2 regions of the Agrobacterium sp. K11 genome follow, and region 1 is predicted to be linked to the other one. Evidence: predicted binding sites of a transcription regulator. Region 1 holds the regulator's gene; the other holds the start of a gene.
What was found. The regulator PhoB, encoded in region 1, activates phosphate uptake and scavenging genes when phosphate is short. The targets are predictions, from matches to a motif close to TGTCATNNANCTGTCAT.
Positions count from the first base shown of each region.

Region 2: a site for PhoB is predicted at 12,819-12,835, ahead of AC5SEO_RS09115 (DUF1045 domain-containing protein). Genes of this name have one in related genera too.

Region 1 is NZ_JCAHRB010000003.1:552,506-567,194, reverse strand. It holds gene AC5SEO_RS07950 (PRC-barrel domain-containing protein) at 1-286, shown strand, start outside; gene AC5SEO_RS07945 (DUF982 domain-containing protein) at 353-595, opposite strand; gene AC5SEO_RS07940 (YqaE/Pmp3 family membrane protein) at 923-1,081, opposite strand; tRNA gene AC5SEO_RS07935 (tRNA-Thr) at 1,249-1,324, opposite strand; gene AC5SEO_RS07930 (NAD(P)H-dependent flavin oxidoreductase) at 1,462-2,424, opposite strand; gene AC5SEO_RS07925 (hypothetical protein) at 2,680-3,825, shown strand; gene ppk2 (polyphosphate kinase 2) at 3,887-4,768, opposite strand; gene phoR (phosphate regulon sensor histidine kinase PhoR) at 5,009-6,268, shown strand; gene AC5SEO_RS07910 (substrate-binding domain-containing protein) at 6,464-7,498, shown strand; gene pstC (phosphate ABC transporter permease subunit PstC) at 7,773-9,257, shown strand; gene pstA (phosphate ABC transporter permease PstA) at 9,254-10,576, shown strand; gene pstB (phosphate ABC transporter ATP-binding protein PstB) at 10,591-11,406, shown strand; gene phoU (phosphate signaling complex protein PhoU) at 11,505-12,230, shown strand; gene phoB (phosphate regulon transcriptional regulator PhoB) at 12,262-12,945, shown strand; gene AC5SEO_RS07880 (GcrA family cell cycle regulator) at 13,245-13,778, opposite strand; gene AC5SEO_RS07875 (aspartate aminotransferase family protein) at 14,209-14,689, shown strand, end outside.
Region 2 is NZ_JCAHRB010000003.1:786,126-800,814, forward strand. It holds gene AC5SEO_RS09035 (methylglyoxal synthase) at 1-22, shown strand, start outside; gene AC5SEO_RS09040 (glucokinase) at 44-1,066, shown strand; gene dapB (4-hydroxy-tetrahydrodipicolinate reductase) at 1,182-2,009, shown strand; gene phnF (phosphonate metabolism transcriptional regulator PhnF) at 2,032-2,769, opposite strand; gene phnG (phosphonate C-P lyase system protein PhnG) at 2,852-3,313, shown strand; gene phnH (phosphonate C-P lyase system protein PhnH) at 3,313-3,921, shown strand; gene AC5SEO_RS09065 (carbon-phosphorus lyase complex subunit) at 3,923-5,032, shown strand; gene AC5SEO_RS09070 (hypothetical protein) at 5,034-5,129, opposite strand; gene AC5SEO_RS09075 (alpha-D-ribose 1-methylphosphonate 5-phosphate C-P-lyase PhnJ) at 5,166-6,068, shown strand; gene phnK (phosphonate C-P lyase system protein PhnK) at 6,065-6,841, shown strand; gene phnL (phosphonate C-P lyase system protein PhnL) at 6,846-7,553, shown strand; gene AC5SEO_RS09090 (transferase hexapeptide repeat family protein) at 7,550-8,167, shown strand; gene phnC (phosphonate ABC transporter ATP-binding protein) at 8,404-9,264, shown strand; gene phnD (phosphonate ABC transporter substrate-binding protein) at 9,350-10,255, shown strand; gene phnE (phosphonate ABC transporter, permease protein PhnE) at 10,325-11,311, shown strand; gene phnE (phosphonate ABC transporter, permease protein PhnE) at 11,311-12,660, shown strand; gene AC5SEO_RS09115 (DUF1045 domain-containing protein) at 12,927-13,625, shown strand; gene AC5SEO_RS09120 (alpha-D-ribose 1-methylphosphonate 5-triphosphate diphosphatase) at 13,622-14,689, shown strand, end outside.

The sequences.
Region 1 (14,689 bases):
TAAGCATATCGGCTCGATCCAGCGGATCATTCTGGAAAAACGCGGCGGCCGTGTCGCCTATGCGGTTTTGAGCTTTGGTGGCTTTTTCGGAATCGGCGACGACTATTATCCGCTGCCGTGGGAAAAGCTCCATTACGACGAAGAGCTTGATGGCTATCGCATCGATCTTACCAAAGAGCAGATCGAAAATGCGCCTCACTTCGCCAACCTGGACGATGATGACCTGCTGCATGCGCGAGACCGCAAGGTTTACGACTACTACGGCGTCGCACCTTACTGGATGTAGATCGAACGAAATATAGCAAGCATGAAAATGGCCCCTTTCGAGGGGCCATTTATCGTCTGAATATGGTCAGTGCGGATTTTTCTGCATCTCGGAAACCGCATCGGTAAAGCACTTGCGCGCTTCCTCCGGCGATTTGCGTCCATCAAGCGCAGCGCGGCAGGCGCTTCTGGCTCTCACGAAACTCAATCCGCGAATTTTGGGCCAGCCTTCCGTCAATAACATCAGTGCCTCGAACGGGCCGGCGATAACGCTTTTGCCCTTCGCCTCGAGATTAACCTCGACAGGCTCTGTCCATCTCTCGTTCTTCATCGTGCACCTCCCAGAGCAACGCGATCCCGAAATACACCCGACAGCAAAGCAACCCATGAACGCAGCCGTGTGTTACCGCTGATTAGAATAAGCGCAAGCGATCGAATTGACAACGGTGATCAACGAAAGCCGAAAAACGACAGAATCGCCAGAACGATGACGACGAGGCCCACGATGTAGATGATCTGGTTCATGATTTTCTCCTTAGCTGGTGTCATCACCATAACGTGAGGGAGAAGATGAGGTTCCAGTCGGTATTGCGAATTTAATCACGTACTAAAATATTGTGCGCATCTGATGGTTGTCCCGTCATATGCCGCGCAAATTTCATTTGCGCAGGATCACCCAGATCGCGTGAATGATGCCGGGAATGTAACCGCAAAGTGTGAGCAGGATATTCAACCAGAAATGCAGGCCAAGTCCGACCTGGAGAAACACGCCAACCGGCGGAAGAATGATGGCGATGAGAATACGAAGGACATCCACGATGGCAGGCTTTCCATTTGATTGCGACTTGCTGCTCAACGTGCGGAGGCCCGTTTGGTTTCAAAGGTTTTATGATTGCAGCAGCAGCGCCAAATGACGATTTCCGCCAGTGGACAACGCCGCGCCAAAGGCAACTAAGTGTCGGAAATGAATTTTTTAGGAAGAAATGGTGCCGCTTACGTGACTCGAACACGTGACCCCGTCATTACGAATGACGTGCTCTACCAACTGAGCTAAAGCGGCCCGATTGTGACCCGTTTGTTACGGATCAGCTTCATGGCGGGCTGATACAGGCAATGCTGACGGATTTCAAGCCTTGAATGCGCGGGTTTCGAAAAATCCGAAAAAAAGCTTTGCCTGCCCGTTGTTTATAGGTGGCCTCAGCCTCTCGCGCAGATGCGCTGTCTGGCTGCCTCATACTCGCGTACCAGCCGATCGACGAGGTCAGCCACCGGCTCCACCACCTTGACCGCGCCGATGCCTTGTCCGGCGCCCCAGATATCCTTCCAGGCCTTTGCGCCGCCGGTGGCGGTTTCGAAGTCCATCTTGGAAGGGTCTGCTTCCGGCAGGTTGTCGGGGTCCATGCCTGAGGCGACGATCGAGCTTTTCAGGTAGTTGCCGTGTACGCCCGTGAAATAGTTCGAATAAACGATGTCCTTGGCCTGTGCCTCCACGATCGCCTGCTTGTAAGCGTCGGAGGCCCTGGCTTCCTGCGTCGCGATGAAGGGGGAGCCTATATAGGCCATATCCGCGCCCATGGCCTGCGCCGCAAGGATGGAGCCGCCATTGGCGATGGCGCCAGCCAGCAGCAGGGGACCATCGAACCATTCGCGGATTTCCTGAACCAGGGCGAAGGGTGAAAGCGTGCCCGCATGTCCGCCGGCACCCGTTGCCACTGCAATCAGCCCGTCCGCGCCCTTGCGGATGGCGGAGCGGGCGTGGCGATCGTTGATGACATCATGCAGCACGATACCGCCATAGGAATGCACGGCCGCATTGACTTCCGGTACTGCACCGAGCGAGGAAATCACCACCGGCACCTTGTATTTGACGCAGAGGCCGAGATCGTGTTCCAGCCGCCGGTTGGACATATGTACGATCTGGTTGACGGCGAAAGGAGCGGCCGGGCGCTCGGGGTTGGCCCTGTTGTGGGCGGCCAGATCCTCGGTGATCATTGCCAGCCATTCGTCCAGCTGGCTTTCGGGCCGCGCATTCAGCGCCGGGAAAGCGCCGATGACACCCGCCTTGCATTGCGCCAGCGTCAATTGCGGATGCGAAATAATGAATAGCGGTGACGCTATGACCGGAAGACGCAGATTGTCTTTCAGCACGGACGGCAGCATGTCTCCTCCCACGGATTACGTTTACGCGCACGTAAGTCAATATCGTGTTCGGCGGCGGATTGAAAGCGAAAACAGCGTCGCACTGGCCCGGCAGACCTGCGCTCGCAGCGCCACAATGGATCGATTTTCCCCAAGGCAATCCGGTCTTTATCGCAAACGATGCTTGCGGAGGCGCGGCATAGCCGTTACCGAATCGTAAACCAATGGCGCACTGCCACATATTTTTTGCGAAGAGCAGTAGAATAAGGATCGGTCGTGAGCGGACTGGAAACGGCAATCAGAAATGCTCTGGAAAAATCGGACAGATCGAACGCCGAAGTTCGTGCACGAATTTACCAATCGTCCCGTCAGGCACTGGAAGCGGGCCTGCGCAAGCAGGGCATAGACGACCCGCAGATTGTGGGCCAGCAGCGCCAGCGGCTCGAAAGCCTGATCCATGTTATAGAGAATGAAGAGCGGAATCGTCTTCTGGACAGGGTGGAGCAGCAGTTGCGGCCGCCTGCGCCGGAAAGTGCGGCGCATGACGGCCCCTCGGTCGATCCCGTCTCACAATCGCAGCATCACGGCGATATGGCCGTCGAGCCGGAATTGCGTGGCGAAACGCGCGACGTGCGGCCGGGCGCCGCTGCCGCTCCGGAACCTCTGAGTGCTGGACGTCGTAATGGAAAACCGCCAAGAAGAGGCTCCAGCGCAGGTGACGCCTCGCTCGCGTTTCGTCCGGAAGGTGCCGTTGGCCGCCGCAAGCGTCGCGGACTTTTCGCCCGGCTTTTCATGCTCGTGACACTGCTTGCCTTTGTTGGTTTCGGCGCCTGGTGGGTCTATTCCTCCGGCCTGCTGCTCACGCCGGAGCAGCGCGATACCAGCGTGCCCAATCCGCCGGCACAAGTCCAGGCGGAGGACTTCAACGGTACTGAGCCCGCGCCGAGCCTTTCCGCCGGCCGCGGTTTTTCCGACGACTGGGTGGAAGTATTTAATGCGGAGCGCGGCAGTTCCGGAGTTTCGGCAGGCCCCCGCGCCAATGTCGAGAACATCGCCACACCCGCCGGCAAGGCGATACGGGTGACGTCGAGAAGCGTCTCTCAGGACGGCGCAATCAGCGTCGAGGTTCCGGTGGAAGTGATGCGCGACATGGCGGGTAAATCCTCGACCATCTCGATCACGCTGCAATCCTCCAGCGATCGGCAAACGCAGGTTTCCGTAGCATGCGATTTCGCCACGTTGGGCGATTGCTCCCGTCACCGTTTCACGGCCACGGCCGAGCGTGCGGATATGCTGCTGAACACGACGTTCGAGCGTTCGCTTGCCCCGAATGCGCCCGGCAAGATCTTCATCAACAGCGATATCGATGGCAATGCCCGCCCGGTGAACCTGTACTCCGTGCGCATTTTGCCGGGTCAGTAAGAATCCAGCAAGAAGAGGGAACAAGCGCCGCAGCCGGGGCGCTTGTTGACGTCTCCCAGTCCTATTTCAGAAAACCCGGTCCTGATCCCAGGATCTTGTCGTCGATTTCGCCAATCGCCTTTTTGTCCTTGCCGTCGTAGTCAAGCGTATTGAGGATGTGGCGAATGAGGTTCACCCTCGCACGGCGTTTGTCGTTGGCGCGCACCACCGTCCACGGGGCGACATCGGTGTGGGTCTTTTCCAGCATCTCGTCGCGCTTTTGTGTGTAGTCGTCCCACTTCGTCAGCGCGGCGATATCCATGTCGGAAAGCTTCCAGCATTTCAGCGGGCTGTGGCGACGGTCATGGAAGCGCTCGATCTGCGTTTCGCGGCCGATATCAAGCCAGAACTTGAACAGATGAACACCCTCATGGACCAGCATCTTTTCGAGACGTGGTGTTTCCTTGAGAAAGCGCTTGTGCTCTTCCGGGGTGCAGAAGCCCATGACAGGCTCCACCCCGGCGCGGTTATACCAGGAACGGTCGAAGAGGACGAATTCTCCAGCCGTCGGGAAATGCGAGATATAGCGCTGGAAATACCATTGGCCACGCTCGGTCTCGGTTGGTTTGGTCAGCGCCACGACACGGGCATAGCGGGGGTTGAGGTAAGCGTGGGCCGCAAAGATCGCGCCGCCCTTTCCGGCAGCATCGCGTCCTTCGAAGACTGCCATCACCCGTTTGCCGGTGGCCTGCAGCCAGAACTGCACCTTGACCAGCTCCACCTGCAGCGCCTCGAGGGTGGCGTCGTATTCCTCCCGCTTCATCTTTTTGTCGTAAGGAAAATCTCCGGCGGAAAGCTTTTTCTCCTCCACCCAGTCGGGAAGAACCGGATCGTCGATGTCGAAGCTGCGCAGCTTGCCGCCAATGGTGATCTCCACCGATCGCTTCTTCGTTTCTTCGCCCATGCTTTCCTCCTGATGTTGTTGTGTAAAGGCAACTCGCTGCCAATGAGTTCATATCCACCCGCATAATTCAAGTGAAAGAGGATTGGTTAGCCGGAGTGCTATCGCAGTGACGATTGCGGCGCAGATTTTGCGCATATACGCTGTGGAAAATACGCGATGATGAATCTCTGTCATGAAGCTGGCCTATGAGACTCCGATGCGCTGTCAGGTGAAAGTGGAAAGTGTGCTGAAATGGCAGTCATGAAAGGCGAGAGTGGATTGAAGCTTTTTGCGAAAAAGCTTGGCCGAAACTGGTTGCCTGTTCTCGTCGTCAGCATGCTTGCCGTCGCTGCCGTTTCTGAGTTGCAAACGCCCTATATGCCCGCCGTCCTGTGGCTCTGCGCCGTCATCGCTATTTTGACCGCTCGGCAAAAGCCGGAGGAGCCGGCTAAGGATGAAACCGCAGCTGCTGAGGCGGAAGAACCTGATGTGCCCGGCGAAAACGTCATTTCCGGGGTGAGGGCGGGTCTGGCCGTTCTGGATACGCCGGTCTTCATCCTCGATAAAAACGCAGGCGTGCTTTATCAGAACGGCGCGGCGGAACGCGCCTTTGGCCAGCTTCCGGCCGGCGCACATATTTCCGCCCGGCTGCGTTCGCCGGGCTTGCTGGATGTCATTCGCGAAACCATCACCACCGGCCAGCCCAACCAGGTCGAGCATTCCGAGCGTTTTCCCTCAGAGCGGGTCTTCATCGTCCGCATTGCCCGGGCGGATGCGGGAGAGGCAGCGGGTCCACCGTTCTACATTCTGTCGTTCCGCGATGTTTCGGAGCTTCGCCGCATCGACCGCATGCGCAGCGACTTCGTCGCCAATGCAAGCCATGAATTGCGCACCCCGCTCGCCTCGCTGCGCGGTTTCATCGAAACCATGCAGGGGCCGGCCCGCAACGACCCCAAAGCGCAGGAACGTTTCCTCGCCATCATGCTGGATCAGGCCACACGCATGAGCAGGCTGGTGGATGACCTCATGTCGCTTTCAAGGCTGGAATTGCGGGCGAATATTGCGCCGGACCAGAAGGTCGATCTCGTCCCAGTCATCGGCCATGTCCGGGATGCGCTGCTGCCGCTCGCCAACGAGCTGGATGTGGTTATTACGCTGCATCTGCCCGACCGGCCGGCAGAAGTGCAGGGCGACCGCGACGAGCTGGTGCAAGTGTTTCAGAACCTCGTTGAAAATGCTTGTAAATATGGCCAGGAAGGCAAGGTCGTGGATGTCTGGCTGCGTGCCGATCCCGGTAAGCCGGTGGAGGTGAGCGTCATTGACAAGGGGCCGGGCATTCCTGCTGAACATGTGCCGCGTCTGACGGAACGGTTTTACCGCGTCAGTGTCGCTGACAGTCGCTCCAAAAAAGGGACCGGCCTCGGGCTTGCCATCGTCAAGCACATCCTCACCCGCCACCGCGCCCGCCTCATCATTAAATCGGAACTGGGCAATGGCACGGACTTTACCGTCAGATTCTGACATAGAGTACGTTACAGTCTTCAGCTTCGAAAAATTTTATAAATAAAATCAATAATTTAGGCTGTCACAAATCTTTCACCGAAGTGACATAAAAGGAAGTGGTTACGGTGGTTAAGAAGAGACCGCCGAGCGCATGCTAAGAGCGTCTGCCGCTATCGGCTGCGTCCACAAACAAGCCCACGACGGGAGAGACAAATGAACTTCGTTAAATTTTCCGCAGCAGCTCTGGTGGCTTCTGTCGCCTTCGCTGGCGCCGCCGCTGCTCGCGACCAGATCCAGGTTGCTGGTTCCTCCACGGTTCTGCCCTATGCCAAGATCGTTGCCGAAACTTTTGCTGAGACTTTCCCGAACTTCAAGGCTCCGGTTGTTGAGTCTGGCGGCACGGGCGGCGGTCTGAAGGCGTTCTGCTCCGGCGTCGGCGAAGGCACCATCGACATTGCAAACGCTTCGCGCCCGATCAAGAGCGACGAACTTGCCGCTTGTAAGGCCGCTGGCGTTGCCGACGTTCAGGAAGTGAAGATCGGCTACGACGGCATCGTCTTCGCAATGGACTCTTCCAACAAGGACATCAAGCTCGAGCCGAAGGATCTGTACCTCGCGCTCGCCGCTGAAATCGTCAAGGACGGCAAGCTCGTTGCCAACCCTTACAAGAAGTGGTCGGAAATCAACAAGGAACTGCCTGATGTAGCGATCGCCGCTTACATTCCGGGTTCCAAGCACGGCACACGCGAAGTCTTCGAAGAGAAGATCATGGCTGACGGCTGCAAGGAAGCCAAGGCGACCGACGCCATCAAGGCGCTGATCACCGACGCCAAGCAGGCTGCTGCCAAGTGCGTTGCAGTTCGCAAAGACGGCGCTGCAGTCGACATCGACGGCGACTACACCGAGACGCTTGCCCGCATCGACGCCAACAAGACCGGCCTCGGCGTTTTCGGCCTGGCATTTTACGAGAACAACGCTGACCGCCTGAAAGTTGCGACCGTCAGCGGCGTTGTTCCGTCCACGGAAACCGTTGCCAGCGGCAAGTACCCGGTTTCGCGCCCGCTGTTCTTCTACGTGAAGAAGGCTCACCTGGGCGTTATCCCGGGCCTCAAGGAATATGTCGAGTTCTTCGTTTCTGACGAAATGATCGGCCCCGACTCCCCGCTCGCAAACTACGGCCTCGTTGCTGCTCCGGAAAAAGAACGCGAAGAAATTCGCTCCAAGTTCGCTGCCGGCGCTTCGATGTAATAAACAAGGAGGGGTGCGGCCTGCCGCACCCCTCTCTCCGCTCCAGTACCGTTGTGCTTAAGGCGGCTGTCTCCGGTTGACAGTTCCCATCCATCGCCGTCCACATAATTGTTGATGGATTACAGATGGATAGGATGTATCAACCTTGACGCTTGCCAGACTTTGTTACAGTCAGGCGGCAAGCATCTCTGGATGGTCCAGCGGTCTCGTTTTGATGACTTTTTGATTTGCCCGATATCGCACCGTGCTCTTGAGGCACGACGAGGGAACTCTAATGAACACATCGATCCTTTTGCTGATACTGGTGTTGATCGGCATCGGCAGTTATCTGCTCGGCAGCCGCCGCGCCGTTGCTTTGTCTGGTGGGCGTCCCTCCAGCATGCATTCCCGTGCCGGTTATCACGGTTCCTACGCTGTCGTCTGGGCGGTGCTGCCCGCAGCGCTCATTCTCTGTATCTGGCTTGTTATCAGCCCGCTGATCGTTACCTCTGCGGTGCGTGGCGAATTTCCCGAAGATGTGCGCTCCCAATCCGAAGCGCAGCAGAGCCTCACCTACGGCATGGTAACGTCCATCGCCCGCGGTCTTCAGCGTCTGACGCCGGAAGAAACCGCAAAGGTTGATGCGGATACGGCTGCGGTAAGATCGCTTCTGGCATCGAAGGGCGTGGCAATTGCCGGCGAACCCCAGCGTTTCATGGTCGATGCCGCCCAGACGCTGAATGCGATGACCTCCACCAGCCGCCTGGGCATGATCGCCACCGTGCTGCTGGCCGCATTCGCCGGTGCCGCTTATGCACTGCGTTCAATCGCGCCGCGTTTTCGGGCGCGCAACAGGGTGGAGCGGGTCATTCTCGCGGCTCTGGTCGTCGCGTCGTCCATCGCCATCCTGACGACCATCGGCATCGTCCTTTCGATGCTTTCAGAAGCGATCCAGTTCTTCACCATGGTTCCGGCGCACCAGTTCTTCTTCGGAACGGTATGGGATCCGCGTTTTGCCGCTGCCGGTGCGACTGACTCTTCCGGCCAGTTCGGCCTGATCCCGCTGCTCGCCGGCACGCTCTATATTGGTTTCGTCGCCATGCTGGTCGCCGTTCCGGTCGGGCTGTTTTCGGCGATCTATATGTCGGAATATGCGACGCCGCGCCTTCGCTCGATTGTAAAGCCGCTGCTCGAGGTGCTCGCGGGCATCCCGACAATCGTCTACGGCTTCTTCGCGCTGACGACCGTTGGTCCTTTCCTGCGAGACATTTCCACGCAGATCAGCGGTCTTGCGACAGGCAACTACGCCAACTTCATCCAGGCGCAGAGCGTCATCACCGCCGGCTTCGTCATGGGCATCATGCTGATCCCTTATGTTTCGTCGCTGTCTGACGACATCATCACCGCCGTGCCGCGTTCGCTGCGCGATGGCTCTCTCGGTCTCGGCGCCACGCGCTCTGAAACCATCAAGAAGGTCATCCTTCCCGCCGCTCTTCCCGGCATCGTCGGCGCCGTGCTGATGACGGCGTCGCGTGCGATCGGCGAGACCATGATCGTGGTTCTTGCGGCTGGTGTCGCTGCCCGCCTGCAGCTCAACCCCTTCGAACCCATGACAACAGTGACGGTCAAGATTGTCAGCCAGCTGACGGGTGACCTTGAGTTTACCTCGCCGCAAACGCTGGTGGCCTTCGCGCTGGGCATAACTCTTTTTGCAATCACGCTTTGCCTGAATATCTACGCGCTTTACATCGTGCGCAAATACCGGGAGCAATATGAATGACCGACATCGTTTCTCCGGCGGCCGGTGCTGCCGCCGTGAACAAGGCCACGCGCCGTGATATCGGCATCAAGCGTCGCTATGCAGCTGAACGCCGCTTCCGCGCCTATGGATTGGCAGCAATCTCGTTCGGCCTCATATTCCTCTTTCTGCTGCTCTGGTCGGTCGTATCCAAGGGTCACACCGCCTTCCAGCAGACGATGATCACCGTTCCGGTCGAGTTTTCCGAACTGATCATCGATCCAAAGAACGAGCGCGCAACCAATCCGGCAAAGCTGATGACGGCCAACTACCCCGTCCTCGCCCGTGATGCAGTGGCCAAGGTTCTCGGCGTCGCGCCGACGGATAAGGCCGGTCTTCGCGCCGTCAACGTCATGATCTCCGACAGCGTACGCACCCAGTTGCGTGATATCGTCGTCGCCGATCCGTCCGTCATCGGCACCACGCGCAGCGTCACGCTTCTGGCGTCGGGTGATGTCGACAGCGCCTTCAAGGGCCAGGTCGACATGTCGGGGGATGAAGCAAACCGCCGTATCTCGAACCAGCAGCTCGGCTGGATGAACCAGCTCGTGGAAAGCGGACAGCTTGGCAAGCATTTCAATACCGGCATCTTCGTCAACGGCGCTTCGAGCCGTCCGGAAGCCGCGGGTGTTGGTGTTGCGCTGATCGGCTCGTTCTACATGATGCTGATCGTGCTAGTGCTGTCGCTGCCGATCGGTGTTGCGGCCTCCATCTATCTGGAGGAATTTGCCCCCAAGAACCGTTTGACGGACCTTATCGAGGTCAACATCAACAATCTGGCGGCTGTTCCCTCCATTGTTTACGGTCTGCTCGGTCTCTCCGTCTTCATCAACTTCATGGGCTTTCCACGCTCGGCCTCGCTGGTCGGCGGCCTCGTCCTGACGCTGATGACCCTGCCGACAATCATCATCGCCACCCGCGCTGCATTGAAGGCCGTGCCGCCGTCGATCCGCGCCGCCGCACTCGGTCTTGGCGCTTCCAAGATGCAGACGATTTTCCATCACGTCCTGCCGCTGGCAATGCCTGGCATTCTGACCGGCACCATCATCGGTCTCGCCCACGCACTGGGCGAGACGGCGCCGCTGCTTCTGATCGGCATGGTGGCATTCGTCGCGAACTATCCGACAACGCCTATGGATCCGTCCACGGCCCTGCCGGTGCAGATTTACATGTGGGCGAACGAAGCTGAGCGTGCCTTTGTCGAACGGACATCTGGCGCTATCATCATCCTGCTTCTGTTCCTCATTCTCATGAATGTTGGCGCAATCCTGTTGCGTCGCCGCTTTGAGCGGCGCTGGTAGAGGGAGCTAGAGCAATGAACATGTTGTCGGAAGCAGCAGTTGAAAAGGCGCTGGACAAGAAAATGAATGAAGTCTCATACAAGATGATCGGCAAGGATGTTTCGGTTTTTTACGGCGAAAAGCGCGCGCTTTACGACGTGAACCTCAATGTCCGCGAAAACACGGTGACTGCACTTATCGGCCCGTCCGGTTGCGGTAAATCCACTTTCCTGCGCACCTTGAACCGCATGAACGACACGATCGACGGTTGCCGGGTCACCGGCAAGATCACGCTCGATACCGACGATATCTACGATCAGCAGATCGACGTCGTGGAACTGCGTGCCCGCGTCGGCATGGTGTTCCAGAAGCCGAACCCGTTTCCGAAGACGATTTATGAGAACATCGCCTACGGCCCGCGTATCCACGGTCTCGCCCGCAACAAGGCGGATATGGACCAGATCGTCGAGCATAGCCTGCAGAAAGCGGGTCTCTGGAACGAGGTGAAGGATCGTTTGCTGGAATCCGGCACGGGTCTCTCCGGTGGCCAGCAGCAGCGTCTGTGCATCGCACGCGCGGTTGCCGTTAGCCCGGAAGTGATCCTGATGGACGAGCCGTGCTCGGCGTTGGATCCGATCGCGACTGCGAAGGTCGAGGAACTCATCCACGAACTGCGCACCAACTACACCATCGTCATCGTCACGCACTCCATGCAGCAGGCGGCGCGCGTTTCCCAGCGTACGGCCATGTTCCATCTTGGTCATCTTGTCGAAGAAAACGAAACCGACAAGATGTTCACCAATCCGGACGACCAGCGCACGCAGGACTACATCATGGGCCGCTTCGGCTGATCCCCGGCCGGTGCTTTATCGTAACCGTACAAGACTGGTGCCTCTGCCGTGCCCCGCTGTTGGGCACGCGCATGCAGGCCAAGCCGGAGGAATAGACCATGACACAGACAACGACCCATTCGCATATCCTGTCTGCCTATGACGACGAACTGAAGTTTCTGACGCGCCGCATCGCCGAAATGGGCGGTCTTGCCGAGCAGATGTGCGGTGACGCCGTGCGCGCACTCGTCAATTCTGATGCTGCGCTCGCGCAGAAAGTCATTTCGGACGATACCATTCTCGACCATGCTGAGCGCGAAATCGGCGACAAGGCGATTGTAACCATCGCCAAGCGTCAGCCGATGGCGGCAGACCTTCGCGAGATCATCGGCACCCTGCGTATCGCCGCCGATCTCGAACGCGTCGGCGATCTTGGCAAGAACACGGCCAAGCGCGTTATCGCTGTCGCCGGCACCGGCGTTCCGCGCAAGCTCGCCCGCGGCATCGAGCATCTGTCCGACCTGGCGCTGGTGCAGCTCAAGGAAGTCCTCGACGTCTATTCCACGCGTTCCGCCGAAAAGGCCAATGCGATCCGTGAACGCGACGAGGAAATCGATGCCATGTACACGTCGCTCTTCCGGGAGCTTCTGACCTACATGATGGAAGACCCGCGCAACATCACCACCTGCACGCATCTTCTGTTCTGCGCCAAGAACATCGAGCGTATCGGCGATCATGCGACGAATATCGCAGAGACGATCTATTACATGACCACTGGCAGCCAGCCGGAGGGCGAGCGTCCGAAGGACGACAGTTCCAACACGCTTGGTTCGGTGACCGAGTAACAGACAAGCAGAAGCTTGCGGAGTTCAGCATATGGTGCCCAAGATTGCAGTTGTGGAAGACGAGGAAGCGCTGAGCGTCCTGCTTCGTTACAATCTCGAGGCTGAGGGATACGACGTCGACACGATACCCCGTGGCGATGAGGCGGAAATCAGGCTGCAGGAGCGCATTCCGGATCTTCTCATCCTGGACTGGATGTTGCCCGGTGTCTCCGGTATCGAACTGTGCCGGCGCTTGAGAATGCGGCCGGAAACAGAACGCCTGCCCATCATCATGCTGACGGCGCGTGGCGAAGAGAGCGAACGGGTTCGCGGTCTCGCTACCGGCGCTGACGATTATGTCGTCAAGCCGTTCTCGACGCCGGAACTCATGGCCCGGGTCAAGGCCATGTTGCGCCGGGCCCGTCCGGAGGTTCTGTCGTCGGTGCTCAAATGCGGCGATATCGAACTGGACCGCGAGACCCATCGCGTTCACCGCAAAAGCCGCGAAGTGCGCCTCGGCCCGACGGAATTCCGCTTGCTGGAATTCCTGATGACGTCGCCGGGTCGGGTGTTTTCCCGCTCGCAATTGCTGGATGGCGTCTGGGGTCATGATATCTATGTCGACGAGCGTACTGTCGATGTGCATGTCGGACGTCTGCGCAAGGCCCTGAATTTCTCGCACATGCAGGATGTCATCCGCACGGTGCGTGGTGCGGGATATTCGATGGAAGCCTGAGCGATGCGGAACCAGATAGTTTCGCTGGCGAAGTAGTGCACCAAAAAATCAGGAAGCCCGAAATCTGAAACGATTTCGGGCTTTTTCAATATGAATATCCGCCAAACTCGATGCCATTGTCCGTTTTGACCGGAGGAGATCGGCGGCGCGTTGAAATCCGGATTGAAGGGTCACGCCCGATAGTAAGGGGAAAGGGTGAGGCCTGCCATCAAGCCGCCCAGAAAGCGGCTTTATTTTTGTCATAAAAAAACGGGCCCGAAGGCCCGTAATTTTTGAGTGCTGAATGCGTGCCGCAACACTCAAGCCTTGCGGCGCTCGCTCACCGGCTGGTAGGCGAGTTTCGCATGGAACTTGCAATAGGGCGAAGATTCCAGCGCTTCACAACCGCAGAAATGGAAGTCGTCCTTCAGCGGATCGCCAACCGGCCATTTGCAGGTGCGCTCGGTCAGTTCCGTCAGCGTCAGGCGACGGGAAATCGGCGTGACAACGTTCTTGGAAGGAACGTAATCGAGAACCTGCGCGGTCTCGATATCGATCTCCTCGTGCAGCGCCGTTGCCGCGTTCGAACGGGTGAGGATGCGTGCCGGTGCCGCGTTGACGCGACCTGCGAAAGTCGTCGCACGCGGGGCAGGGGCAGCGGTGCGCTTCGGCGCGGAGCGTGCCGAAGTCACTGGACCGCCAGCCTTGACGCGTCCCGGCAGATTGAGACGATGGACCTTGCCGATCACGGCATTACGGCTGACGCCGCCCAGCTGCGCTGCAATCTGGCTGGCGCTAAGGCCCTCGGACCACAATTTCTTGAGCTTTTCGACTCGTTCGTCTGTCCAGTTCATGCCGCTTCTCCGCTTGTCGCGTGTATTTTCGGCAGAATCCCTCTCCGTCTCGCGCGCATGCCGCAAGCGTGGTTTCCGCCTGATTTTCGGTGACTAGTTCCGCCGCAATGCAGTCTAGTAATTAGCGATTAACCTAGTGCCAGCCCGACTCCGTGGCAAGAGTCGCGGGAATCATCTGGAATCGATTTTCCGGTTTTCCCCAACTTGCTGGCGTATTGAGTCTGAAAGGCAACACCTTGGGGCTGGCCCGCCGCCGCATACTAGTGCTTGAGAAGCCCGGGAAACGCTGACTTTTGTTGACATCGGCAAACGAAGTGACAATAGTGCCCCTGCCGCCGCAAGGCGGCATTTTGATTTTCAGGCGAGGGATAACCCCGCAAGCCTATTGACAACAGTTTGACAGCGCATCTGCGCAAGGAGTGATACAGCCATGGCCGAAGCCGGCGCGCCATTGTTTGATACGTTTTCAAGAGCCCCCTTGCGCTTCGAGCGCGGTGAGGGTGTATGGCTGTTCACGGAAAGCGGCGAGCGATATCTGGATTTTGCGGCCGGTGTTGCTGTCAACTCGCTGGGCCACGCCCATCCTCACCTCGTTGATGCGATCAAGACGCAGGCCGAGAAGGTCTGGCACGTCTCGAACCTTTATGAAGTACCGGGACAGGAAAAACTCGCCAGGCGCCTGACGGAAGCGACTTTCGCGGACAAGGTATTCTTCACAAATTCAGGCGCGGAAGCCCTGGAATGCGCCATCAAGACCGCCCGCCGTTATCACTATACCAAGGGCCATCCGGAGAAGTTCCGCATCGTGTCCTTCGAAGGCGCTTTCCATGGCCGTACACTGGCGACGATCGCCGCGGGTGGCCAGCAGAAATACCTCGAAGGTTTCGGTCCCAAGGTCGAAGGTTTCGATC
Region 2 (14,689 bases), 230 kb from region 1:
CGACTTCAACCTCGCCGAATGACGCGCCAACATGGAACAGGTAATGCCGAAGACGTCCGATACCGAATATCTTTCCTTTCCGATCCTTCTTGGCGACATCGGCGGCACCAATGCCCGCTTTTCCATTCTGATCGATTCCTTTGCGGAGCCGGTGCATCTCACCACCGTGAAAACAGCGGAATATCCGACAATTGACGACGCCATCCAGCAGGCGGTTCTGGACAAGACCTCGCTTCAGCCCGTGTCGACCATCCTTGCGATCGCCGGCCCCATCGAAGGCGACGAAATTCCGCTGACCAACTGCCATTGGGTCGTTAAGCCGAAGGATATGCTGGCCAAACTCGGCCTGAAAGACGTCATCGTCATCAACGATTTCGAGGCGCAGGCACTGGCTATTGCCGCGCTCGACGACGACAACCGCGAGTCTATCGGCTCCGGCAAAAAAGACATGCTGGCATCGCGCGTCGTTCTCGGACCAGGCACAGGCCTTGGCGTTGCCGGTCTGGTTTACGCCCGACATATGTGGTTTCCCGTACCCGGCGAAGGCGGCCACATCGATATCGGCCCCAGAAGCGCGCGTGACTATGCGGTCTTTCCGCATATCGAGACCATCGAAGGCCGTGTCGCCGGCGAACAGATCCTTTGCGGGCGCGGGCTGGTCAATCTTTACCGGGCCATCTGCACCGCCGATGGCATCGAGCCGATCTTTTCCGATCCGGCCGACATAACCTCGCAGGGGCTTTCGGGCCAGAACCCGCAGGCGAAAGAGACGCTTTCGCTTTTCAGCACCTATCTCGGCCGTGTGGCGGGTGACCTTGCCCTGATCTTCATGGCCAAGGGCGGTGTCTATCTCGCAGGTGGCATTTCGCAGAAAATCGTTCCGGCGCTGAAAAGCGCTGAATTCCGGGCGGCGTTCGAAGACAAGGCGCCGCACAGTGCCCTGATGCGCAGCATTCCCACCTTCGTCGTTACCCATCCACAGGCGGCCCTTTCCGGTCTCGCCACCTACGCGCGCACCCCTTCGGATTTCGGCCTTTCACTCGACGGGCGGCGCTGGAGAGCCTGATCTGCGCTTGGGACAGGCTTGCGAAGCGGGCGGGCGGTCATTAACGTCGGTGAGGTATGGGTCAGTCAATTGAATGGCGACCTTGAACGGCAGGACGTGAAAAGTGAGTGAAGGCATGAGCGGCAGCGATATGAAACTGGTGGTGGTTGGTGCGGCGGGCCGCATGGGACAGGCGCTGATCCGCCTTATTCACCAGACACCGGGTGTAACGCTGCATGCCGCCGTGGCGCGCGAAGGGTCTGCTTTTGTTGGCCGCGATGCCGGCGAGGTTGCCGGTCTCGGACCAATCGGCATCGAGATCACCAGCGATCCCTTGCAGGCATTCCTGCATGCGGAAGGGGTGATCGACTTCACCTCGCCTGCAACCAGCGTCACTTTCGCCGGTCTCGCCGCGCAGGCCCGCATCGTGCACGTCATTGGCACCACCGGTTGCTCACTGGGCGACGAGGAAAAATTCAAGGCAGCGTCACGCCATGCCCGCATCGTAAAATCGGGCAATATGAGCCTCGGCGTCAATCTGCTCAGCGTTTTGACGCAGCAGGCCGCCAAGGCACTGGATGCGCAGAACTGGGATATCGAAATCCTTGAAATGCACCACAAACACAAGGTGGACGCGCCCTCCGGAACAGCGCTGCTGCTCGGCGAAGCGGCGGCAGCGGGCCGCAAGGTCGATCTCGCCACCTCCTCCGTTCGCGTGCGTGACGGGCATACGGGTGCCCGCGAAGCGGGCACAATCGGTTTTGCTACCCTGCGCGGCGGCTCGGTGATCGGAGAACATTCGGTGATCTTCGCTGGCGAGGGAGAGCGCGTCGAGCTTTCCCACTACGCCGGCGACCGCTCCATCTTCGCACGCGGCGCGATTGCGGCGGCGGTCTGGGCCTTCGACAAGAAGCCGGGCTTCTACTCGATGCTGGATGTTCTCGGCCTTTCGCAGGCAGAATAACGCTTCAGTCTATGTCTGCGCCTTAATTTTCCACGGTAAACTCAACCGTATCTGCCGAGAACCGGCTGATGGCATATTGCACGGGAATGCCGTCCATATCCGCGTTCAGCGCCTGAGTGACGAGCAGTATTGCGCCCGGCGACAATTCGAGATCGGCCAGATCCTGCGTATCGGCGTGGCTCGCGGAAATGACGGTAGAGATGCGCACATAATCCGCGACGCCCAGCATTTCGAAGGCGGCGGTGATCGACCCACTTTTTTGATAGGCTTCCCCTATCCCTGAAAAACGGTCCGCCGGAAACCACGTGGTCGAGCGCGAAACCGGCCGGCTGTCGGCCTTTCGCAGGGTTTCCAGACGCACAAGCGGTGCACCCGGCTGCAATTGCAGCCGTGCCGCCAGGTCGGCATTTGCCGGCTCGGTGGTGTGGGAAAGAAGCAGCGCCTGCATATCCTTCACCTGATCGCTGATACCGGCTGTGAACCGTGTGCGCAGTGAAATCGGAAAGCTCAGTCGTTCCTTGCGCGCAATCATCGTGCCGCGCCCCTGCCTCGCCTCGAGAATGCCTTCGCTTGCCAGCGCGGCAATGGCGCTCCTGACGGTATGGCGGTTGACACCGAATTTTTCGGCCAGCGTCATTTCTGGCGGCAACATGCCGGTTTCGTCGTGATCGCCCGCTGCGATCTCGCCCCTGATCCTGTCGGCGATCTGTCGCCAGAGCGCCACGCCGTTCTTTCTTTTCATCGCTGCCGAAGGGCTCATGTCACACGCTTGTCATTCATCGACGTTAATTGTAACTTATATTGTATAGTTGTCTATATCAATAGACATTAGAGGTCAAGCGATGAATAACGAAGCTGCGAATTCACATGCGGAAAGGAAACGGGTGGCAGCACTTCTTGCCCGCGCCACCGTTCAGGAACTTGAGGCCGTCTGGAGCCGGCAGGATGCCAGCCCGCAGACGGAAAACGTGCGGGGGCCTGAAACCGGCCTCGTGATGGTCAAAGGCCGTATCGGCGGCGGCGGTGCGCCCTTTAATCTGGGCGAAACCACCGTGACCCGGGCAACCGTGAAGCTCGCATCCGGCACCGTCGGCCATGCGCATGTGCTCGGCACCGGTCGCAAGAAGGCCTGGTACGCTGCGGTTTTCGATGCGCTCTGGCAGGAAAACCCGACACGCGGCTTCATCGAGACCGAGCTTCTTTCACCGGTCGAAAAAAGACTGGCCGAGGAGAAAGACCGGAAAACGAAAGAAACAGCCGCAACTCGTGTGGATTTCTTCACCATGGTTCGAGGAGAGGATTGATGGGCGTGAAAGCCGAAGCATTGACGGGCGGTTTTTCCGACGCCGTTTTCGATTCACAGCGAATCTTCAAGAAGCTCATGGACGGCATGGCCCGGCCAGGCACAGCGCAAACGATCGAAACAACAGTTGCCCCGCCGCTGCCGCTTGGTGCGGCCAGCGGCGCTGTTCTTCTTGCACTTTGCGACCATGACACGCCGGTCTGGCTGAGCGGCGCGCTACGCAAAACCACGGTGCCGGGATGGATCGGGTTTCACACCGGGGCGGTTACAACAGAGGAAAAAAGCGCGGCGCATTTCGCCGTCATTGAGGCGGGAAGCGCAATTGCCTCCTTCGGTCTCTTTGCCCAAGGCAGTCAGGAATACCCCGACCGTTCCACGACGGTCATCATTGAATTGCCCGATCTTGACGGCGGACGGGAACTGCTGCTGTCCGGCCCCGGCATCCGCCATATCAACATCATTAGCCCATCCGGCCTGCCGGACATATTCCCGAGGCTATGGGCGGAAAACAACGCCATCTTCCCGCGCGGCATCGACGTCATCCTGACGGCTGGCGACAAATTCGTCTGCCTGCCGCGCAGGACGCGCATTCAACCCGTGGAGGCATAAGATGTATGTTGCTGTCAAAGGCGGGGAAACCGCCATCGCCAACGCCCACCGGCTTCTGGCCGACAAGCGGCGCGGAGACCGCGACCTGCCCGCCATGACGGTGGCGCAGATCGTTTCGCAGCTTTCGCTCGCCGTTGACCGGGTCATGGCGGAGGCTTCGCTTTACGACCAGTCGCTGGCCGCCCTTGCCGTCAAGCAGTCTCGCGGCGACATGATAGAAGCGATTTTCCTGCTGCGCGCCTACCGCACGACCCTGCCCCGTTTCGGCTATTCTGTTCCCGTGGATACTGCGAAGATGACGGTCCAACGGCGCGTTTCGGCAACCTACAAGGATTTGCCGGGCGGGCAATTGCTGGGACCGACCTTCGATTACACCCACCGCCTGCTCGATCCCTCGCTGCTGGAGGACGGAGCTGTCGAGATCCCTGCCATCCGTGAAGGCGAGACAGAATACGTCATGCGCGTATCCGACATTCTCGCCGAAGAAGGCTTGATCGAAAGTGACGGCGACATGCCGGACGACCATGTTGCCGGCGATCTGACACGCGAACCAATAGAGTTTCCGATGGCGCGCGACCTGCGCCTGCAATCGCTTGCACGCGGCGACGAGGGCTTTCTTCTGGCGCTCGCCTATTCGACGCAGCGCGGTTACGGCCGCACACACCCGTTCGTCGGTGAAATCCGAATCGGCGAGGTGGAGGTCGAACTGGATGTGCCGGAGCTCGGTTTTGCTGTCTCGCTCGGAGACATCAAGGTCACCGAATGCCAGATGGTCAACCAGTTCAAGGGTTCTGCCAAGGCACCTCCGCAATTCACCCGCGGTTACGGTCTGGTGTTCGGCCAGAGCGAGCGCAAGGCGATGGCCATGTCACTGGTCGACCGGGCGCTACGCGCCGCTGAATTCGGTGAGGATGTGGTTGCCCCGGCGCAGGACGAGGAATTCGTCATCTCGCACGCCGACAATGTGCAGGCGACGGGCTTTGTCGAACATCTGAAATTGCCGCACTACGTGGATTTTCAGGCCGAACTGGGCCTGGTGCGCAAAATGCGCGCCGATTTCGACGCGACCGACACCGATGCCGGGGAATGGATGAGCGATGCCGCCGAATAAATCAGCGACTGTGCTGCTCGCCGAACCAATAGGCGCAAAAGACGGTCAATGCTGCAAAAGCGGCAAAGAACACGGCTGCAAGAATTCCAATCTCCATGAGCTTGTACTCCTTTTTTCGCAAGGTTAACGCGCAATGCTTAAAGAAGTTTCATTCGACGACGGGCTGGCTGCCTACAACTTCGCCTATCTGGACGAACAGACCAAGCGGATGATCCGCCGGGCGATCCTGAAGGCAATTGCCATTCCCGGTTATCAGGTTCCCTTCGCTTCCCGTGAAATGCCCATGCCTTACGGCTGGGGCACCGGCGGCGTGCAGGTGACCGCCGCCATCCTCGGTCCAGACGATGTCCTGAAGGTTATCGACCAGGGCGCCGACGACACAACCAACGCCGTTTCCATCCGCGCCTTCTTCCAGAAGGTCGCTGATGTCGCCGTCACCACCCGCACCAAGGATGCAACCATCATCCAGACGCGGCACCGCATTCCCGAAGAAGAACTGCATTCGGGGCAGGTCCTTGTCTATCAGGTTCCCATTCCTGAACCCTTGCGGTTCCTCGAGCCGCGTGAGACCGAAACCCGCGTCATGCATGCGCTGGAGGAATACGGCCTGATGCACGTCAAGCTTTATGAGGACATCGCCCGCAACGGCCGTATCTCCACCACCTATGCCTATCCGGTGAAGGTTGCAGGGCGCTATGTGATGGACCCCTCGCCAACCCCGAAGTTCGACAATCCGAAAATGCACCTGTCGGACGCCCTGCAATTGTTCGGGGCCGGTCGCGAAAAGCGCATCTATGCCGTGCCACCCTACACGGATGTCGTCAGCCTGGATTTCGAGGACCATCCGTTTGAAATCCAGAGCTTCGACAAGCCCTGCGCGCTGTGCGGCGGGGAGAATGTCTATCTGGACGAGGTGGTGCTGGACGACAAGGGCGGGCGGATGTTCGTCTGCTCCGATACCGACCATTGCGAAGACCGCCGCGCCCATGGCCACAAGGGCCATTTGCTGGCGGATGTGAAGGAGGCCGCAGAATGAGCGACGCACCGCTTCTGAAAGTCAGGGACGTTTCGAAATATTACGGCGACCGCGCCGGTTGCCGCAACGTCTCCTTCGAGCTTTATCCGGGCGAGGTTCTGGCAATCGTCGGCGAATCCGGCTCCGGCAAGACCACGCTTCTCAACTGCATTTCCACACGGCTCGTGCCGACGGCTGGCAGCGTGGAATATCGCATGCGCGATGGCTCGGTGCGAGACCTCTATCATATGGGCGAGGCCGAACGGCGTTTCCTGATGCGGACAGACTGGGGTTTCGTGCACCAGAACCCAGCGGATGGACTGCGCATGGCGGTTTCGGCGGGCGCCAATGTCGGCGAGCGGCTTATGGCTGTCGGTAACCGGCATTACGGCAATATCCGGCAATCAGCCAGCGAGTGGCTGGAGCGGGTGGAAATCGGCACAGACCGCATTGACGACCAGCCACGCGCCTTTTCCGGCGGCATGCGTCAGCGTCTGCAGATTGCCCGCAACCTGGTGACCTCACCGCGCCTCGTCTTCATGGACGAACCGACCGGCGGCCTCGATGTCTCGGTGCAGGCACGCCTGCTCGATCTCGTGCGTGGTCTCGTCAACGATCTCGGCCTCGCCGTTATCGTCGTCACCCATGATCTGGCGGTCGCGCGGCTGCTTTCCCATCGCATGATGGTGATGAAGGGTGGTGACGTCATCGAACACGGTCTGACAGACCGGGTGCTGGATGATCCGCGCGAACCCTACACGCAATTGCTTGTTTCCTCCATTTTGCAGGTTTGACGCCATGCCGACACCCCTCATCGTTTCGGAAGTCTTCAAAAGCTTCACCATGCATCTTCGCGATGGCATCGAACTGCCTGTTGTCCGCGATGTCAGTTTCTCCGTGTCCGGCGGAGAATGTGTCGTGCTCGGCGGCCCATCCGGCATCGGCAAAAGCTCGATCCTGAAAATGCTCTATGGCAATTATGCCATCGACAGCGGCCAGATCCTCATCCGCCACGAGGATCAGGTCATTGACATGGGCAGCGCCTCGCCGCGCACCATCCTCGAGATTCGCCATCGCACCATCGGGTATGTCAGCCAGTTTCTGCGCACCGTGCCGCGCGTTCCGGCGATCGACGTCGTCGCCGAGCCACTTTTTGCGCGCAAGGTTGCCGCGGAAGAGGCCCGCGAGCAGGCCGCCGTTCTGCTTTCGAAACTCAACCTGCCGCGGGAACTGTGGTCGCTGCCGCCAGCAACCTTTTCCGGCGGCGAGCAGCAGCGCGTCAACATCGCACGCGGTTTCATCACCGATCACGCGATCCTGCTTCTCGATGAACCGACCGCATCCCTGGATGCCGCCAACCGACGGGTGGTCGTGGAGATGATCGCGGAAAAGAAGCGCAAAGGGACGGCCTTGCTCGGTATTTTCCATGACGAGGAAGTGCGGGAAGCCGTGGCCGATCGCGTTCTGGATGTCTCGCAATTCTCCCCCCGGAAGGCAGCGGCATGAGTGTGAAGGTCGGTCTCGAACCTGTTGTCCACGAAAGTGCCCGTGTCACCAATTCATCGATCGGCCGCTATACCGAAATTTCGGAACGCTGCCGCATCGAGGAAGTGGAGATGGGCGACTATTCCTATGTCATGCAGGACGGTGCGATCTGGTGCGCCACCATCGGCAAATTCGTCAACATCGCCGCATCCGTCCGCATCAACGCGACCAATCATCCGATGTCGCGCGCCACACTTCACCATTTCACCTACCGTGCCCGCAATTATTGGGACGACGCCGATGATGAAAATGACTTCTTCGCCGCCCGCCGCGCCAAGCGCGTGGTGATCGGCCACGATGTCTGGATCGGCCATGGCGCGACCATCCTGCCTGGCGTCACAATCGGAAACGGTGCGGTAATCGGGGCCGGTGCGGTCGTGTCGAAAGACGTTGCGCCCTATACCATCGTCGGCGGCGTACCCGCCCGGCTGATCAGGAACCGCTTCCCGGCGGACCTTGGCCAGCGCATGGACGATCTCAAATGGTGGGACTGGGACCACGCAACGCTGCGCGGCGCACTGGACGATTTCCGCACCCTCGCCGCCGAGGATTTCGTGGCGAAATACGCCGGGTAAAATCGCCCCACACCGAAGAAACTGCAGATTCCGGGGTCATGCTCCGGGGTCTCCCTAACAATGTCTGCGAGACACCCGCCGGCCTCAATCCGGTGGCACGACTACTAAAAGGTTCGCAGGCGACCACGCGCACGCCTTATCTGCGCATTCTGTAATATTTTCTTCATCAAACTGACATTCACGCTTCACGCACCGCTGTTAGGTCGAACCCCATCAGAAGAAGATTGGACGGGGAAATGAGCTTTCACCTGAAGCAAGTCACGCGCCGTTTCGGCAACCACACTGCGGTCGATTCCGTGAATGTGGAAATTCCGCAAGGCCAGATGGTTGGCGTGATTGGACGTTCTGGCGCAGGAAAGTCAACGCTGCTGCGCATGATCAACCGCCTCGTCGATCCCTCCTCGGGTTCCATTCACTTCAACGACACGGAAGTCTCTTCGCTGAAGGGTGCCGCCCTGCGCAACTGGCAGCGCGACTGCGCGATGATCTTCCAGCAGTTCAATCTGGTGCCGCGTCTCGACGTGCTCACCAATGTCATGCTCGGCCGCCTGAACCACCGTTCGACCGTGCTCAGCCTGTTCAACATCTTCACGGATGAAGAGCGCCTGATGGCGATTGCCGCCCTCGAGCGGCTCGGCATCGAGCACGTAGCCATGCAGGCGGCGGGCACGCTTTCCGGCGGCCAGCAGCAGCGCGTCGCTATCGCCCGGGCACTAATGCAGTCTCCGAAGATGATTCTCGCCGACGAGCCGATCGCCTCTCTCGATCCCCTGAACGCCAAGATCGTCATGGACGCCCTGCGCGACATCAACGAGCGTGAAGGCATCACCGTCATAACGAATCTGCATACGCTGGATACGGCGCGCAATTATTGCGAACGCATTATCGGCATGTCGCAGGGTCGAGTCGTTTTCGACGGAACACCCGCCGAACTGACGGCGGCGGCGGTCACCGAGATTTACGGCACGGATTCACACGGCGCCGGCATCGACGAGACCATGACCTCGACCAGCATCAATATTCCCGGCGCGCAGCTTGCCGCGCGTCCGGTTCAGCAATCTGCCGGTCCCGAACCGCTGGCTCTCGCCGGGCTCTGAGGAACCGCTCAGCATCGTTTGCGCCCGCGTCAAGGGCCGATACTTCACAACAAACTCCGGCTCGCCGGGAAACAGGAGAAAGTCCATGTTGAAGAAAATCCTTCTTTCGGCAGTCGCCCTTGGCGTTCTGGCCGGTTCGGCCATGGCTCAGGACGTCAAGGTCCTGCGTATCGGCCTCGACGGTTCGGAAAATGAAGCCGACCAGATCCGCAACACGAAGTGCGTTGCGGATGGCCTCAAGGCTGCAACCGGCGTTTCCGAAGTTCAGGTTTTCCCGTCGCCGGACTATAACGGCGTTATCCAGGGCCTGCTCGGCGGCACCATCGACATTGCATCCATGGGCGCTTCTTCCTACGCCAAGATCGCCATTGCCGATCCCAAGGCCGTCGATCCGATCCTGACCTATACCGGCTCTGACGGTTCCAGCGGCTACTACACGATCATGGTTGCCCGCAAGGACAGCGGCATCAAGTCTCTGGCTGACGCCAAGGGCAAGAAGATCGGCTTCGCCGACCCTGACTCCACCTCGGGCTTCCTCGTCCCGAACGTATCGATCCCGAAGGAAACCGGCGTTCCGGTCAAGGAATATTTCTCCGAAACCGGCTTCGGCGGCGGCCATGAGAACCTCGTTCTCGCCGTTCTCGACAAAAAGTTCGACGTCGGCACGACATTCGGTTCGGGCGTCGGCAAGTGGGAAGAAGGCTACTCCGGCGGCAACCTTCACCAGATGGTCAAGAAGGGCAACCTCGACATGGACGATATCGTTCAGGTCTGGAAGTCCCCGCTGATCCCGAACGGTCCGCTTCTCGTTGCGAACAAGATCGGTGACAGCATGAAGCAGAAGGTCGAAGACTTCTTCATGGAACTGCCGAAGAAGGATCTCGCCTGCTTCCAGGGTTACACCCAGGGCAAGAACACTGCCTACATCAAGGTCGACCCGGCTTTCTACCAGACGATCATCGACGCTCGTAAGTCCGTTATCGGCGGCTGATCCTCAGATCATATCCGGAAGCGACGGTGCCTTGCGGCACCGCCGCTTTTGCCAATAAAGGAAAGCGGCATGGCGACCACACTGCAACATGGTACCCTCACGCCCGAGGGATTGAGCGCATCGTCCCGAACGGTGATGCGTCATTATCAACAGCAGCTTAGGACACGGCGGATTTATACCGTTATGTCGCTCGTTATCTTCCTCATCGTCCTTGCCGCCTCACTGAATTTCGCCAATGAGGCCAATTCGGGCAAGTTCTTCGAGCGCCTGCCATATTTTTTCGACTTCATGAAAACATTCGTGCCGGATAGCCCGCTCGAGGTCTTCCGGGCGATGTTCGACCTGCCGTCGCCCTATGACAACGGTTCGCTGAAATACAACTATGTCGCGGATCGCGTTTACATCACCAACGGTTTCTACATACCGCATTTCATCTATCAGCTGATCATCACGCTCAACATCGCGCTGGTCTCGACGATAATAGGCACGACCTTCGCATTTGTGCTGTGCTTCTTTGCCTCCACCAACCTTATCGGTGCCGGCCTCGTGCGCTGGGTGGTACGCCGGGTAATGGAGATCCTGCGCGCCTTTCCGGAGATCGTCGTCGCGGGATTGCTGACTGCCATCTTATCGATCGGGCCGATCGCGGCGATCATCGCGATTTCCGTGCACACCATCGGGGCTCTGGGGAAGCTATTCTTCGAAGTCGTGGAAAATGCCGACATGAAGGCGGATGAAGGGCTGCGTGCCGCGGGTGCCAACTGGCTGGAGCGAGTGCGCTTTGCCATCGTGCCGCAGGTCCTGCCCAATTTCGTGTCCTATGCATTGCTGCGTGCCGAAATCAACGTACGCGCCTCGACCATCATCGGCGCCGTTGGTGGTGGCGGCATTGGCGAGGTCTTCCGGCTGTCGATCGGTAACGATCACGCCTCCAAGACCTATGCCATCATCATCCTGCTGCTGATCACCATCATCGCCGTAGACCAGTTTTCAAGCTGGTTGCGCCGCAGGCTGATCGGCCATCAATCCTTCGAATTCGGACGGGGAGCGGCCTGATGTCGTCCAGCTTCATTCTCAATACCGCAGACCGCGAGAGGCTGACGGCCGCACATCCCGCAATTTTCAATCGCGGATTCATGCAGCGATACGGCTTGCTGACCGGTATTGTCGCCGTCCTCGTCTATCTCACCGCCTGCTTTTTCTTCTTCAATGTCGGCCCCGCTTTCATGCAGGGCCGATGGGATCGCGCTTCGAGCTACATTCAGGACTGGTATTCCTGGCGGGCCCAGCCACGCCTTCGTTTCGAAGACGGCAAGGTGAACCCGCAGTGGTCAAGCCGGATGCAATATCCCGCCGATGCGCCGATCGACTGGCTGCAACCCTTGCCGGATGGTGGCTACAGCGTCGTTTATGCGGGTACGCAAAACCGTCTGGACGTAACGCCGACCCGGGTGGACGTCTATGTGGACGGCAAGAACTATCCCGTCATCATCAATGGCGACAAGGCTCTGGCGCCTGAGGTCCTGCCGCAAGAGATCACGCAGGACGGCAACAAGGTTCTCGTGCACTACGGTTTTGCCGGACAGGCGGAAATCCGCACCAGCCAGGTTTACGTGCAGCGGCGGTTCCTCGGGTGGGCGAACTTCCTGTTCGATACCAAATCGGAATTCTGGGGCAAGAGCTACGGCGACCTTGCCGCACTGGCGCTGTGGGGGGAAAGGCTCGATCCCACGCGCTCAAACATAAGCCACATGGTCGATGATTTCCTCGACAATGGTGTCTGGCAGCACGCCGATATTCTTTCCAAGCTGATGCAGACGCTGGTGATGGCCTTTGTGGGCACGCTGTTCGGCACGCTCGTTGCCCTGCCGCTCGCTTTTCTCGCCGCACGCAATATCACCGCCAACAGGGCCGCCAACTGGGGCATGAAGCGTCTGTTCGACTTCCTGCGCTCGATCGACATGCTGATCTGGGCGCTGTTTTTCACCCGCAGCTTCGGTCCGGGGCCGATCCCCGGCATTGCCGCGATCTTTTTCACCGATACCGGCGCGCTCGGCAAGGTCTATGCCGAGGCGCTGGAGAATGTTGACGACAAGCAGCGCGAGGGCGTCAAATCGGTTGGCGCTTCCCCCATTGCCGTCAATCGTTTCGGCGTGCTTCCGCAGGTCCTGCCGGTCTTCATTTCCCAGTCGCTTTATTTCTGGGAAAGCAACACCCGTTCAGCCACGATCATCGGTGCGGTTGGTGCTGGCGGCATCGGTTTGAAACTGCTGGAAGCGATGGGTACCAATGCCGACTGGGACAAGGTCGCTTATATGGTGCTGCTCATTCTCTTCGTGGTTTTCCTGTTCGACCACATCTCGAATTCCCTGCGGTCGCGCCTGATCGGGAAAACCCAGCATTAATTCATAAAGCAGGAGCGGGGTTTGGCTATCCCGCTTCCCGAGACGTGCGCAAAACCGGAACCTCTTTGCAAAGTCAGATACATCCCCTCAATGCGCCAGCATCCGTCTTCCGGACATTCGAGAGACACGCGGCGTTTCAAGCGCTTTTTTTCCTGGGGCATCATCATTCTGTCACGGAAAGCGATTACCTCGCACTCCTGACCTTGCGGGAAGCGGGCGAGTCACGCCAAATAGCTTTTCATCCAGGTTTTCCATGACACCGAAGAGTGCTTGCCGTGCGCTACGCCATCTATTTTTCTCCGGCTAAAGATCATCCACTGACTGAAGCGGCGTCGCGCTGGCTGGGACGCAATGCCTTTTCCGGCGCGCAACATGATGACCATGCCGCTTATGCGGAGATGACCGAGGAGCCGCGCCGTTACGGTTTCCACGCGACGCTGAAAGCCCCCTTCGAGCTTTCCGAAAAATACAGCGAAGCGGATCTCGTCGCCGCCCTCGAACAGTTTGCGGCCAGCCAGTCCGTCTTCGATATTCCGCGTGTTGTCATCGGTGCACTCGGGCCGTTTTTCGCGCTCGTTCCGGATCGCACCTACCAGCCGCTGCAGGATTTTGCCGCTGAGATCGTTGACCATTTCGACCGTTTTCGCGCGCCCCTGTCCGAGACCGACATTGCCCGCCGGCGCCCGCAAAACCTGACCGAAAGCCAGCGGCAAAATCTGTCGCTCTGGGGTTATCCGTATGTCATGGACGACTTCCGCTTTCATATGACGCTGACGGGCCGCATCGACGAAAGCGACGCGCCCGCTATCCAGGATGTGCTTTCGACCAAGTTTTCCGAGTTCGTCGACCGGCCTCTCACCATTTCCGGCCTCGCTTTGTTCGTTGAGGAAACGCGCGGCGCACCATTTACCGTTCATCGCTGGCACCCGCTTGGCCAGCCGCCAAAGAAAGATGCTGACCCATGACCGAGCATGCCCTTTCCAACGCCCGTATCGTTCTGGAAGACGATATTATTCTGGGATCCGTTCTGATCCGTGACGGCAAGATTGCCGATATCAGCGAAGGCGCCTCCAAAACCGGTGAGGATCTCGAAGGCGATTTCCTCATCCCGGGTCTGGTGGAACTGCACACCGACCATCTGGAACAGCACTATTCGCCGCGTCCCGGGGTTATCTGGGATAAGATCGCCGCCATTCAGGCTCACGATGCGCAGGTCGCGTCATCAGGCATTACCACTGTTTTCGACTGCCTGCGGCTCGGCTCCGACGAAGATGGCGGGTTCAAGAAGGGCGAGATGCGGGAAATGGCGGATGCCATTGAAACCGCTGCCGATCAGAACCGCCTGCGGGCAGATCACCTGCTGCACCTGCGCTGTGAAGTCGCCTCCGCCGATGTGCTCGAGCATTTCGAAGATTTCGAGACCGATCCGCGTGTGCGGCTGATTTCGATGATGGACCACTCCCCGGGGCAGCGCCAGTTCCAGTCGATGGACCAATATATCTTCTATTACCAGAAGAAGCGCGGACTGAGCGACGAGGCTTTCGCCGAGTTCGTCAGACGCCGGCAGACGGCATCGGCGGAGTTTTCCGCCAAGCACCGGGATTACCTGGCGGCCCGCTGCGCCGAGCGCGGCATAACTGTTGCAAGCCATGACGACGCTACAGAAGCGCATGTGGGCGAAGCGATCGGACACGGCGTGAAACTCGCGGAGTTCCCCACCAGCGTCGAGGCGGCAAAGGCTTCGCACAGCGCCGGCATGAGCGTGCTGATGGGCGCACCGAACATCGTTCGTGGCAAGTCCCATTCCGGCAACATCGCCGCGCGTGATCTTGCCGAACTTGGCGTGCTGGATGTTCTCTCTTCCGACTATGTGCCGTTCAGCCTGCTTTACGCGCCGTTCCTGCTCGCCGACCAGGTGGAAGCCATCACTCTGCCGGAAGCGTTGCGCATGGTCACCTCCACGCCGGCACGAACGGTGGGCCTTCGCGATCGCGGCAGCATCGCAACGGGATTGCGGGCCGATCTGGTC